Regions from separate parts of the Erwinia tracheiphila genome, predicted to be linked through region 3. Evidence: predicted binding sites of a transcription regulator. Region 3 holds the regulator's gene; each other region holds the start of a gene.
The links. Region 3 encodes PurR, which represses purine synthesis genes. Its sites were predicted from a motif close to CANGCAAACGTTTGCNTG; they were not measured.

Region 1: a site for PurR is predicted at 2,102-2,119, ahead of purT (formate-dependent phosphoribosylglycinamide formyltransferase). Genes of this name have one in related genera too.
Region 2: a site for PurR is predicted at 2,379-2,396, ahead of purH (bifunctional phosphoribosylaminoimidazolecarboxamide formyltransferase/IMP cyclohydrolase). Genes of this name have one in related genera too.

What each region holds. Positions count from the first base shown of each region.
Region 1 covers NZ_CP089932.1:2,173,192-2,177,472, forward strand. The annotation lists gene LU633_RS11470 (bifunctional 4-hydroxy-2-oxoglutarate aldolase/2-dehydro-3-deoxy-phosphogluconate aldolase) at 1-636, shown strand, start outside; gene purT (formate-dependent phosphoribosylglycinamide formyltransferase) at 881-2,059, opposite strand; gene LU633_RS11480 (ISL3 family transposase) at 2,203-3,423, opposite strand; gene LU633_RS11485 (M91 family zinc metallopeptidase) at 3,457-4,164, opposite strand; gene LU633_RS11490 (YebG family protein) at 4,276-4,281, shown strand, end outside.
Region 2 covers NZ_CP089932.1:306,068-310,348, forward strand. The annotation lists gene purD (phosphoribosylamine--glycine ligase) at 1-662, opposite strand, end outside; gene purH (bifunctional phosphoribosylaminoimidazolecarboxamide formyltransferase/IMP cyclohydrolase) at 677-2,266, opposite strand; rRNA gene LU633_RS01505 (16S ribosomal RNA) at 2,857-4,281, shown strand, end outside.
Region 3 covers NZ_CP089932.1:2,653,160-2,657,440, reverse strand. The annotation lists gene LU633_RS14085 (IS481 family transposase) at 47-1,087, shown strand; gene purR (HTH-type transcriptional repressor PurR) at 1,148-2,167, opposite strand; gene cydH (cytochrome bd-I oxidase subunit CydH) at 2,439-2,528, shown strand; gene LU633_RS14075 (C40 family peptidase) at 2,573-3,379, opposite strand; partial or broken gene LU633_RS25950 (Arm DNA-binding domain-containing protein) at 3,748-4,281, shown strand, end outside.

The DNA of each region.
Region 1 (4,281 bases), 480 kb from region 3:
AATCACTGGAAAACGAGTGCTGAACAGATCCTTGGCAGCGGTCCGGTCGTGCCGGTAATGGTGATTAACAAACTGGAATATGCGGTGCCGATGGCAAGAGCACTGGTGGCGGGTGGTGTTCATGTGTTGGAAATTACGCTGCGCACCCCCTGCGCGATGGATGCCATTACAGCGATAATTAAAGAAGTGCCGGAGGCGGTTGTCGGTGCCGGAACGGTTATTAACGCTGAACAGCTCAATGCGGTAACGGATGCTGGTGTGCAATTTGCAATTAGCCCAGGTATAACCCCCTCGTTGCTAAAGGCAGCGGTCGCCGGAAGCGTGCCGTTGATTCCGGGTATCAGCACGGTTTCTGAATTGATGGAGGGTATGGACTACGGCCTGTGTGAGTTTAAGTTCTTTCCTGCAGAAGCCAACGGCGGTGTACAGGCATTACAGGCTATTTCCGGCCCTTTTCCCCAGGTACGCTTCTGTCCGACAGGTGGAATTACATCGGCAAACTACCGTGACTATCTGGCGCTGAAAAACGTACTCTGTATTGGCGGATCGTGGCTGGTGCCGGGTGATGCACTGGAAAGCGGGGATTACTCCCGTATTACCAGACTGGCGAAAGAAGCCGTAACGGGTGCGGTATGAGTATCCCGCATCATCGATGACAGAGACGGTAACAGTTTGCCCTATACCAGAAGTTGTTGCTCTAGCCCCACTGACAGACGAAAAAAACCGTAATGGCTAACTCTGATTATGCTGGTAGATTCGAATCCAAAGAAAATAAAGCAGAGCGATAAAACCTGTTAATAATCCCGCCAGCAGAATGCGGTTTTTTCGAGCAATAAAAGAAGAATGGCATCTGCCATTCTTCTTTTGCGATGAGGCAATGTTATCCGCTGATTTTTACACCCGCAGCGCAATGAATAGCACGCTGCACGGCATCAGTGACAGTGTCACTTATTGCCAGCGCAACACCCAGACGGCGTTTGCCGTTGATTTCCGGCTTACCAAACAGGCACAGCTGCAGCCCCGCGCCCAGAACTTTCTCCAGCTGCGTAAACTGAACGTTTTCGCTGCTTAACTCAGGCAGAATAACGGCTGAAGCAGAAGGGCCGTATTGACGGATCCTGCCGACTGGCAGACCAAGGAATGCGCGAACGTGCAGGGCGAATTCTGATAAATCCTGGGAGACAAGCGTTACCAGACCGGTGTCGTGCGGGCGCGGTGAGACTTCGCTAAACACCACGTCATCACCGCAAACAAAGAGTTCAACGCCAAACAGACCGTAACCACCTAATGCGGTTACCACTTTTCTGGCAATTTCTTCAGCACGTTGCAGGGCGAGGGCGCTCATCTGCTGTGGCTGCCAGGATTCACGGTAGTCGCCATCTTCCTGTCGATGGCCAATGGGCGCACAAAAGTGGATGCCGTCCACCGCACTGATGGTCAGTAAGGTGATTTCGAAATCAAATTTAACAACACCCTCAATAATCACCCGGCCAGCGCCGGCACGTCCACCCTGCTGCGCATAGCGCCAGGCCGCATCAAGCTGCGCTGCCTCACGAATAAAACTCTGTCCTTTACCCGATGAACTCATCACCGGCTTAATAATGCACGGGAAACCAACTACATCCACGGCCCGCCGAAAACCAGGTTCATCGTCGGCAAACTGATAGGTTGAGGTAGGCAGTGACAATTCTTCAGCGGCAAGCCTGCGAATGCCTTCACGATGCATCGTCAGACGGGCGGCGCGGGCAGTCGGAACAACACGCTGCCCGTTGCTTTCCAGTTCAATCAGCATGTCGGTAGCGATGGCTTCAATTTCAGGAACGATGTAGTCGGGACGCTCCTGTGCCACCAGCGCTTTCAGCGCTTCACCATCGAGCATATTGATGATATGGCTGCGATGTGCAACATGCATTGCAGGTGCATCGGCGTAGCGATCTACCGCGATGACTTCCACGCCCAGACGTTGGCACTCAAGCGCAACTTCTTTACCCAGTTCGCCCGACCCTAACAGCATCACACGCGTTGCGGCAGGGCGCAGCGCAGTACCCAGAGTTGTCATAATATCTACCTGAAAGAATGGAAAAAATGTGCGCGAAGTATAAACGAAAACGATTGCGTATACATCTGCTTCGCCCGTTGAGATAGAAAATTATTACTGATATACTGTATGAAAATGGGTCTTCCCCAATCATGGTGGGAGGATCAGAACGTCATATCCAGCTTCCCGTAATGGAACATCACCCCCAGTTTAAATCGCTCCCGGTTTCGATAGCCTCTGGCCTTTATCCTCAGCAGCCTTATTTTGCTGTTCAGCGCTTCGGCATTACCATTTGAGACGCTGTACCGCATGGCGTTAAGTATTCCGTACAGCCTTTTTGTGATGGTTCCTGCCATATTTCTCATTACCGGCACATCGCAACTTTTCGCCAGTGCTATCCACTGCAACCAGTCTGCACGTCGTTTGTCACTCCAGGGGCGGTTCCAGATATCTTTCGCCAGCTCTTTCAGTGTCCAGCACTGGCTGGTCAGTTGCATCTGTTCTCTCAGCCATGCCAGTTTTTCCTGTCGGGGCTCTGTCATCCATTTGTCACTGTATTGCCACAGGAAGCGGGTTCCTTTTGCCTGACGGCGGCTGTCAACCGGAAGTCGGGGATGTTCGTTCTGCCGTGTCTTATCAACGATTTCACCCAGCTGTTTTGCCACATGGAAGCGGTCAAAGGCTATTTTCTCTACGGCGCCCGGAAGATGGATGCGTGCCGCTCTGATATATCCGGCATTCATATCCATTGAGAACGTTTTGACTGCCTGCAGCTGACTGTCGGTGAGGGTGCGAAGATAGCTGGCAAGACTTTCTGTTCCCCGATCATCCGTTAATGCCAGCGCTCGTCCCTCACGATCTGATATCACTGTGATGTACCGGTGCCCTTTTTTGAACGCAACTTCGTCCACATTCATATGCCGGGCTGATAGCGGCTTTTTTATTCGCGCAAGACCACGTTTAACTGCCCGGGTCATAATGCCGTCAACGGCATTCCAGCTAAGCTTAAGTTGCTTTCTTACCGCATCAACCGTGCTAATTTTCAGCCAGGAAAGGATGAATGATTCGAACAATAACGTATATCGGCTACCAGCTCCGGCCCACGGAACAGGTAACGTCTGGCATCCATGGTCTGGACACATGACCCGGGGGACATTCGCCTCAACGACAGTCATGAACTGGCAGGTATCAAGATGACGCCATTTGCGGTGGCGGTGATCGTGAACAGGGCATTGCTGCCTGCATGTCGGGCAGATTAGCAGTGAATTTTTGGCGATCCCGACAACAACGGTGACAGAGCCAGTATTTTCATCAAGGGAAAGTGATTCAACCTGCCACGGGGCGGACAGGTTGAGAATGTGGGCGTATAGCGATTTTTCATCCATATATGCAGATGAGTCCTCATATAAGCAACGTAGCTAAAGTAACGGATGTAGTTTTTTCCGCTGGAATCCCTGAGTCACTGTATTGTCATCATGAATGAGAGATGAATCGTGCGGGTAGAATGTTCTGCGGGGCATCCCAATCTCTTCACGAAATTTATTTTCTGAAAGAACTTCTTCAGAAAAAGCACCCAACCCAACAGTCCTGGCTTCTTCGAGTAAAAGTGGGGAGTGTGTTTGTAATTCTGGTTGAGAACTCTCAACTTTCAGGCGCTCTCCATTTAAATTGTGGAAAACGTGGAGAAGTTCATGGAAAACAATGCACGCATGAAAGTCTACCAGGCTAATTCCTTGCGCGCAGGGATATTCAACTGCATTCAGATTACAGTGAAAGTCGGAGCCAGTTCCTCGGGAGTTTTCAGCATCCGTATTGCAGTGTGCTATCACCCCTAACTCAGCAGAATCGAGATGTATTGCCAGTTTTTCTGATTTGAGTCGGGATGTTAATTCAATACAGTTCAAAAGAGTACGTCCAGTGTCTGTGGATTCGATCTTATCGAGAGCAGCTTCAAGATGCTTGTAGATTTTAAGGTCAGTCCCGTGGAAACAGAGTTGTTGGTTGTTTTTCACCCAGCGCACACCCGATATTTTTACAAGAGATTGAATGTCTGTGGCTGAAATTGAATTCGAAGATGAGGGTAGAGGTAACGAAGGTAATGTCAGGTTAAGGGATGTAGGGCGCATTAAGACCTCCTGAGGATAAGCGCAAGTCAAGAGGATTATACTTGATTGGCAGTGTGCGCCACCACAACAGGGGAAGACCCATGAAAATACAGTTAACTTAAGGTGTGTATCATGGCT
Region 2 (4,281 bases), 2.3 Mb from region 3:
CCATCGCCAACGCGCTTATGATCCTGGCTGGTCGCCATTGGCAAAACATTTTCGCCATCAACCATCACGATAAAGCTGGCTTCTTCACCATCAAGGAACTCTTCCACCACAATACGGTGGCCTGCGTCACCAAAGGTGTTTCCGGCCAGCATATCCTGAATGGCCTCTTCAGCTTCCTGTAAAGTCATTGCCACGATAACGCCTTTACCTGCGGCCAGACCGTCAGCTTTGATGACGATGGGCGCACCTTTACTTCTTACATAAGTCAGGGCTTGTTCCACTTTGGTAAAGTTTTGGTATTCCGCCGTGGGAATCTGGTAACGGGCCAGGAAATCTTTGGTAAAGGCTTTGGAGCCTTCCAGCTGTGCTGCCGCCTGCGTGGGGCCAAAAATTTTCAGGCCCGCGGCGCGAAACGCATCAACCACGCCAATGACCAGCGGTGCTTCTGGTCCGACAATGGTCAAATCAATCTTTTCGTGCTGTGCAAAACGTAACAGGCCAGGAATATCAGTGGCGCTGATGGCTACATTCTGTAATGCCGGCTCAAGCTCAGTTCCAGCATTACCTGGTGCAACAAACACGGTTTCTGCCAACGGTGATTGTGCGGCCTTCCACGCCAGTGCATGTTCGCGTCCACCGTTGCCTATGACTAAAATTTTCATCATTTAATCCCTCATTAATGGCGGAAGTGGCGCATGCCAGTGAAGATCATGGCAATACCGTGCTCGTCAGCGGCGGCAATGACTTCTTCATCACGAATCGAGCCGCCCGGCTGGATGACGCAGCTCACGCCGACCGCAGCTGCTGCATCAATACCGTCGCGGAAGGGGAAGAACGCATCGGATGCCATGGCACAGCCTTTCACTTCCAGTCCTTCATCGCCCGCCTTAATACCGGCGATTTTCGCTGAATAAATACGGCTCATCTGGCCTGCACCTATACCAATCGTCATATTATCGCGTGCATAGACGATGGCATTGGACTTAACAAATTTGGCTACTTTCCAGCAGAACAGCGCATCGCGCAGTTCCTGCGTGGTTGGCTGACGCTTGCTAACCACGCTTAACTGACGTGTTTCTACTATGCCCAAATCGCGATCCTGCACCAGCAGCCCACCATTGACGCGTTTGAAATCGAGGCCAGACTGGCGTGACTGCCATTGTCCGCAGGTCAGCACACGAACATTTTGCTTACTGGCAGTAACGTTGAGCGCGGCATTACTTGCGGAGGGGGCGATGATAACTTCAACAAACTGACGGCTGATGATGGCCTGCGCGGTGCTTTCATCCAGCTCGCGGTTAAACGCAATAATGCCGCCAAAGGCTGACGTTGGATCGGTCTGGTATGCCAGCTCATATGCTTCAAGAATGGTGCTGCCAACCGCCACGCCGCACGGGTTTGCATGCTTCACGATAACGCACGCCGGCTCGCTGAACTCTTTCACGCACTCCAGGGCGGCGTCGGTGTCTGCAATGTTGTTGTAAGAAAGCGCTTTACCCTGCACCTGTTGCGCGGTAGCAACCGACGATTCTGAGAGATTCTCTTCTATATAGAAAGCCGCGTCTTGATGGCTGTTCTCACCGTAGCGCATATCCTGCTTTTTAATAAAGTTCAGGTTCAGCGTGCGTGGGAAGCGGCCAGCCGGCTCGTTGGTTTCACCATGATAGGGTGGGACCAGACTGCCAAAGTAATTGGCAATCATGCTGTCGTAAGCGGCGGTATGCTCAAATGCCTTAATCGCTAAATCAAAGCGGGTCGAAAGTAGCAGTGAATTATTATTGGCGTCCATTTCGTCAATAATCGCCTGATAATCGTTACTCTTAACCACAATGGCCACGTCTTTATGATTCTTCGCTGCGGAACGCACCATGGTTGGTCCGCCGATATCAATATTTTCAACGGCGTCTTCCAGTGAACAGCCTTCACGGGCCACGGTCTGGGCGAAAGGATAGAGGTTAACAACCACCATATCGATTGGCGAGATGCCATGTACCTGCATAATCTCATTATCTTGGCCGCGACGCCCAAGGATCCCACCGTGAACCTTAGGATGCAGCGTTTTGACGCGTCCATCCATCAGTTCCGGGAATCCGGTGTAGTCCGAGACTTCTGTCACGGGCAGGCGAGCGTCTGCCAGCAGGCGGGCGGTGCCCCCGGTGGAGAGCAGCTCGACACCGCGCTTTGACAGCGCCTGAGCAAATTCGAGGATTCCGGCTTTGTCAGACACGCTAAGCAGAGCACGGCGTACAGGACGAGGTTGTTGCATGAGGTTTATCCCTTGGCTTTGGTTCGCATAGATAAGAGCGTTACATCAATCTTAGTCATCTTCTTTCCTTAACAGAGCAAAGAAAAGGGCCAGGATTTTGCGGGGGCATTGTAGCGAAAACGTTTGCGCGATGCTCGTCTAAATTAGCCACTGTTAACGAATGTGGATAAGTTTGTGCATAACTGCGTATAAACAGCCATTTTGCTGTGGAATACAGCGAACGCGCTATTTTTCACAAATTAGGCCTTGTCAGGGCGCACAAACTCCCTATAATGCGCCACCACTGACACGGAACAACGGCTTCGGTGCCGCCGTGTTGAGAGGTTAAGCGAGCTGAACCGCCGGAGAAAAGCTGCGTAAAAGTGGTTGACTCTGAAGGAGGAAAGCGTAGTATACGCGACCTCGCGGCAGGAAGCGAAAGCACTGACCGCACCGCTCTTTAACAATTTATCAGACAATCTGTGTGGGCACTCGCAGGATAGATATCGGCATCTTCGGATGCAAAAATATCAAGTCTTAAGAGTGAACACGTAATTCATTACGACGTTTTCCTTGAGCACTGCTTCACGAGTTGAAGCAAATCAAACTTTAAATTGAAGAGTTTGATCATGGCTCAGATTGAACGCTGGCGGCAGGCCTAACACATGCAAGTCGAACGGTAGCACAGAAGAGCGTGCTCTTTGGGTGACGAGTGGCGGACGGGTGAGTAATGTCTGGGAAACTGCCTGATGGCGGGGGATAACCACTGGAAACGGTGGCTAATACCGCATAATCTCGCAAGAGCAAAGAGGGGGACCTTATGGCCTCTTGCCATCGGATGTGCCCAGATGGGATTAGCTGGCAGGTAGGGTAACGGCCTACCTGGGCGACGATCCCTAGCTGGTCTGAGAGGATGACCAGCCACACTGGAACTGAGACACGGTCCAGACTCCTACGGGAGGCAGCAGTGGGGAATATTGCACAATGGGCGCAAGCCTGATGCAGCCATGCCGCGTGTATGAAGAAGGCCTTCGGGTTGTAAAGTACTTTCAGCGGGGAGGAAGGGACGCTGGTTAATAACCAGCGGCATTGACGTTACCCGCAGAAGAAGCACCGGCTAACTCCGTGCCAGCAGCCGCGGTAATACGGAGGGTGCAAGCGTTAATCGGAATTACTGGGCGTAAAGCGCACGCAGGCGGTCTGTTAAGTCAGATGTGAAATCCCCGGGCTTAACCTGGGAACTGCATTTGAAACTGGCAGGCTGGAGTCTTGTAGAGGGGGGTGGAATTCCAGGTGTAGCGGTGAAATGCGTAGAGATCTGGAGGAATACCGGTGGCGAAGGCGGCCCCCTGGACAAAGACTGACGCTCATGTGCGAAAGCGTGGGGAGCAAACAGGATTAGATACCCTGGTAGTCCACGCTGTAAACGATGTCGATTTGGAGGTTGTGCCCTTGAGGTGTGGCTTCCGTAGCTAACGCGTTAAATCGACCGCCTGGGGAGTACGGCCGCAAGGTTAAAACTCAAATGAATTGACGGGGGCCCGCACAAGCGGTGGAGCATGTGGTTTAATTCGATGCAACGCGAAGAACCTTACCTGGCCTTGACATCCACAGAACTTAGCAGAGATGCTTTGGTGCCTTCGGGAGCTGTGAGACAGGTGCTGCATGGCTGTCGTCAGCTCGTGTTGTGAAATGTTGGGTTAAGTCCCGCAACGAGCGCAACCCTTATCCTTTGTTGCCAGCGATTTGGTCGGGAACTCAAAGGAGACTGCCGGTGATAAACCGGAGGAAGGTGGGGATGACGTCAAGTCATCATGGCCCTTACGGCCAGGGCTACACACGTGCTACAATGGCGCATACAAAGAGAAGCGACCTCGCGAGAGCATGCGGACCTCATAAAGTGCGTCGTAGTCCGGATCGGAGTCTGCAACTCGACTCCGTGAAGTCGGAATCGCTAGTAATCGTGGATCAGAATGCCACGGTGAATACGTTCCCGGGCCTTGTACACACCGCCCGTCACACCATGGGAGTGGGTT
Region 3 (4,281 bases):
TTTGATATGGGTGTCTAATCCTTAAACAAAACGCGAGGTAACTCTCATGATTCATACTAACAATCCCATCATCAAACACAAAGCCGGCCTGCTCAATCTCGCCGAAGAACTCGGTAACGTATCAAAAGCCTGCAAGATCATGGGCGTGTCACGCGACACGTTTTACCGTTATCAGGAACTGGCTGCTGAAGGCGGCATCGATGCGCTGATTAACCAGAACCGCCGCGTCCCCAACCTGAAGAACCGCGCCGACGAAGCCACTGAACGCGCTGTTGTTGAATATGCCGTTGAGTTCCCGGCCCACGGGCAACACCGGACCAGTAATGAGCTGCGTAAAAAAGGCGTGTTTATCTCCGGTAGCGGCGTGCGCTCCATCTGGCAACGGCACGACCTGGAGAACTTCCGTAAACGCCTGAAGGCACTTGAGGAAAAGGTCGCCAGAGAAGGCATCGTGCTTACCGACGCTCAAATCGCAGCGCTGGAGAAGAAGGCCCACGATGACGAGGCCAGCGGAGAAATCGAAACTGCTCACCCGGGTTATCTCGGGTCGCAGGACACCTTCTACGTGGGCAATCTGAAAGGTGTGGGTCGTATCTACCAGCAGACGTTCGTGGATACGTACTCGAAAGTGGCACACTGCAAGCTGTATACGAGTAAAACGCCGATCACCGCCGCAGACCTGCTCAATGATCGCGTACTGCCGTTCTACGAGGCTCAGGGACTGCCGATGCTGAGGATCCTGACCGACAGGGGAACGGAGTACTGTGGTAAGGTGGAGCAGCATGATTACCAGCTGTATCTGGCCATCAACGATATCGACCATACAAAAACGAAGGCGATGTCTCCGCAGACGAACGGCATCTGCGAGCGCTTCCATAAAACTATTTTGCAGGATTTTTATCAGGTTACGTTCCGTAAGAAGTTATACGAAGACCTGGAGAGCCTGCAAACGGATCTGGACAACTGGTTGTGGCATTACAATAATGAGCGAACTCATCAGGGAAAAATGTGCTGCGGGCGTACGCCAATGGCCACGTTACTTGATGGTAAACGAGTCTGGGCAGAAAAAAATCTGAACCAGATGTAATCTGACAGACACCTGTATAAATAACCGGTAACTGTCAGATCAGGTCTGAGCTAGTACACATCATCTATTGATAAACGGCCCGTCCGCTACTGAACGGCGTTCAATGAGGCTGGGGTAAACTTCAATAGTCTGAGACTCTTCACGCTTACTGGTAATACGGTCCAGCAACATGCTGAATGCTGTTTGCCCCAGCTGCTCTTTAGGCTGATGAATGGTGGTTAGCGAAGGGGTAAAGTAGCGTGCGTTTCGCACATTATCATACCCGATCACCGAAATATCCTGTGGTACGCGCAACCCCATTTCATCTGCTGCACAGATAGCGCCCATCGCCATCACATCACCACCACAGAAGACGGCGGTTGGTCGCTCATTTTGTGAAAGAATCTTTTGCATAGCCTGATAACCAGATTCTGGTTCGAAATCTCCCTGAACCAGCCACTCCTGGCTCAGTGGAATATTCGCTTCGGCAAGGGCTTTCAGAAACCCGGCATGACGGCCACCGCCCGTATTTCGTTCCATCTGACCAGGTATTACGCCAATATCCCGGTGACCACGTTCGATTAAATAGCGCCCGGCAAGATAACCCCCTTCGAACGCGTTATCCAGAACGGTGTCAGTAAAATCGCCACGTGGTTCACCCCAGTCCATTACCACCATCGGGATATTGCGGTTGTCTTCCAGCATAGCGATAAGTGTATCGGGATATTCGGAACACATGACTAACAGCCCATCCACACGCTTTTGCGCCATCATTGACAGGTAAGCCTGTTGCTTTTGCAGGTTGTTGTGAGCATTGCCTAAAATCAGGGTGTAGCCTTTGTCAAAACAGCAGTTTTCGACGGCTTCAATAATTTCTGCAAAGTAGGGCGCTTCGCTGGAGGTGGCGAGCAGACCAATAGTTTTAGTATTATTTACCTTCAGGCTACGTGCAACGGCGCTGGGAGAATAATGTAATGCTTTAATGGCGGCCCATACGGCATTCTTTGTCTCTTCTGCGACAAAGCGGGTTTTATTGATGACGTGGGATACGGTGGTGGTGGATACCCCCGCGTGCTTTGCCACATCTTTTATCGTTGCCATACTGACTGCTCCTGAGTGTCTCGTAACATCTTAATAAATAAATGGTTAAACGATTGCCTGAAAAGATAAAAATCAGTCCGTTGCGCGTCATTCAGGCTGCATGGCGCAGGAATTAAAAAAGGGAAAAGGGTATCGTGTTGAGTGTTGCACATGGGTGAAACGTTGTCCGTCGTTTCCGGCGGCAAATTCTAGCAAGCCAGCCAGGATAAGACGAGATTTTTACGGGTAATTATGGGAAAATCCGCAATTCACTGAGAGGGAGAAAGCGTTAATGGACACCGACCTGAAATTTGCCTTATTCACATCCGCATGTGCTTTATTAATCATAACAGCATTCGGTTTGACCGCAGTTATGCATTAGCGTTGCCAGGGCCGCATTTTTTAATGCGGCCCTGTGTTTTCACGTTATCGAATTGTCTTTAGCGTTATCATACGACGTGCGCCAATGTAGTGGCGCTGCCAGTAGTCCTCGCTTAACGCACTGACCTGAATATCTTTGCCTGTTCGTAGTGACTGAATGAATTTACCGTTACCAAGATAAACACCTACGTGGTCGGCTGTGCCGCGGCCATTTATGCGGAAGAAGACCAGATCACCTTTTTCAAGGTCATCACGTTTAATCGAGGCAGCATCGCGCAGGTGATACATTTCATTTGCCGTACGTGGGATTTTAAACTTAACCAGGCCTTTGTATGCATACCAGACAAGGCCACTGCAATCAAAGCCTGTTTTGGGGGAAGTGCCGCCCCACTGATAAGGTTTACCCAGCTGCCCCATCAGCTTGTTCATCGCTGTCTCGTGTGCCTTCTGATAGCGAATACGATGAGCTTCACTCAGTTTCAACGGTGCCTCACCGGAAGTCTGCTCATCTGATTCATTAAGATGGCCGCCCCGATGATGCCCATATCGTCTTTTGTATACCGTTAACGAATTTTTTCCGGAGGGGGGCTGTGCCGTCTCTTTGGCGGGTTTGCGTTTTTTTATTTTAAATTTTTGGGCAGTAGCGGGATGTGATTTTTTGCTGCCGGAATCTTTCACTTTGCCTGAACTGGTTTTAACCGGACGGCGTTTGCGACGCTGATCTTCACGGGCAGAAGCATTATTATCGACTTTATGGTGACTGGCATTAACAGGGCTATGAGGCGATGCGTGCGCCATGTTCAGAAACAGCTGCGCCATCGCCAGCGTGATAAGCGTGATAAGTAAACGCATCGTTACCATTTAACTGTTCGTGCTCCCGCCAGGGCCAGAGCGTGGTTTAATTTAAATGTCTCTCAGGGTCATTGGTCGATTCTAATCGAACTCTTCGACCAAAGTTAAGGCATTTTTTGTTTCAAGAATACATAATGAAGAAAATCGTCAAATACGAATGTAATCAGAGAGGAGGAATGTTGGCTGTACGGGCTTGTCTTTCACTGTATTTAATTGCCCACGATAGTTAAATTATGTTATTGTTTTTTTGATGGATTTTTCTGTTTTTTGTCTTCTTTTTGATATTATTGTACAAGCATGATTATTGATGTATTCGTTAGTACATGGCGCATTGAGTACATAAAATCAGGTGAGTACAAAATATTATTATGGCTATCAGCGACACCAGGCTAAGTTCCATCTATGGTAAACCATATTCTGGCGCACCGGAAATAACAGATTCAGACGGTCCGGGAGCAAGGATTACGCCACGAGGTGTGATTAACTTTCAGTTCCGGTACAGATGGCAGGGAAAGCAACACCGTATCGGAATTGGCAAATATTCTGGCATATCTTAAGATATGCCAGAAACACAGTGGCTGATTTGCGGGAGAGCCTGGACAGAGGAATTGACCCTAAGGCCATAGTTCAGGGAAACAACGCCAGTACCAAACCATCAATTGCTGATTGTATTGGCAACAAACGTATGTTGATGTAAGCCTCAGAGAGAAAACTAAAGCGCTTTATGAATCTACTGTCATAAAGCACATGGCTGACGTGTTTCCAGGATTACCAGCAGAAGAAATACCGGTCAGTAACTGGGTTGAACTTTTTACACAAGAAGAAAAAATTAACCCACGACGTGCCAGACAACTGCTTGTACAGATGCGTTCTGCAATCAACTGGTGTATCAGGTGTCAGTG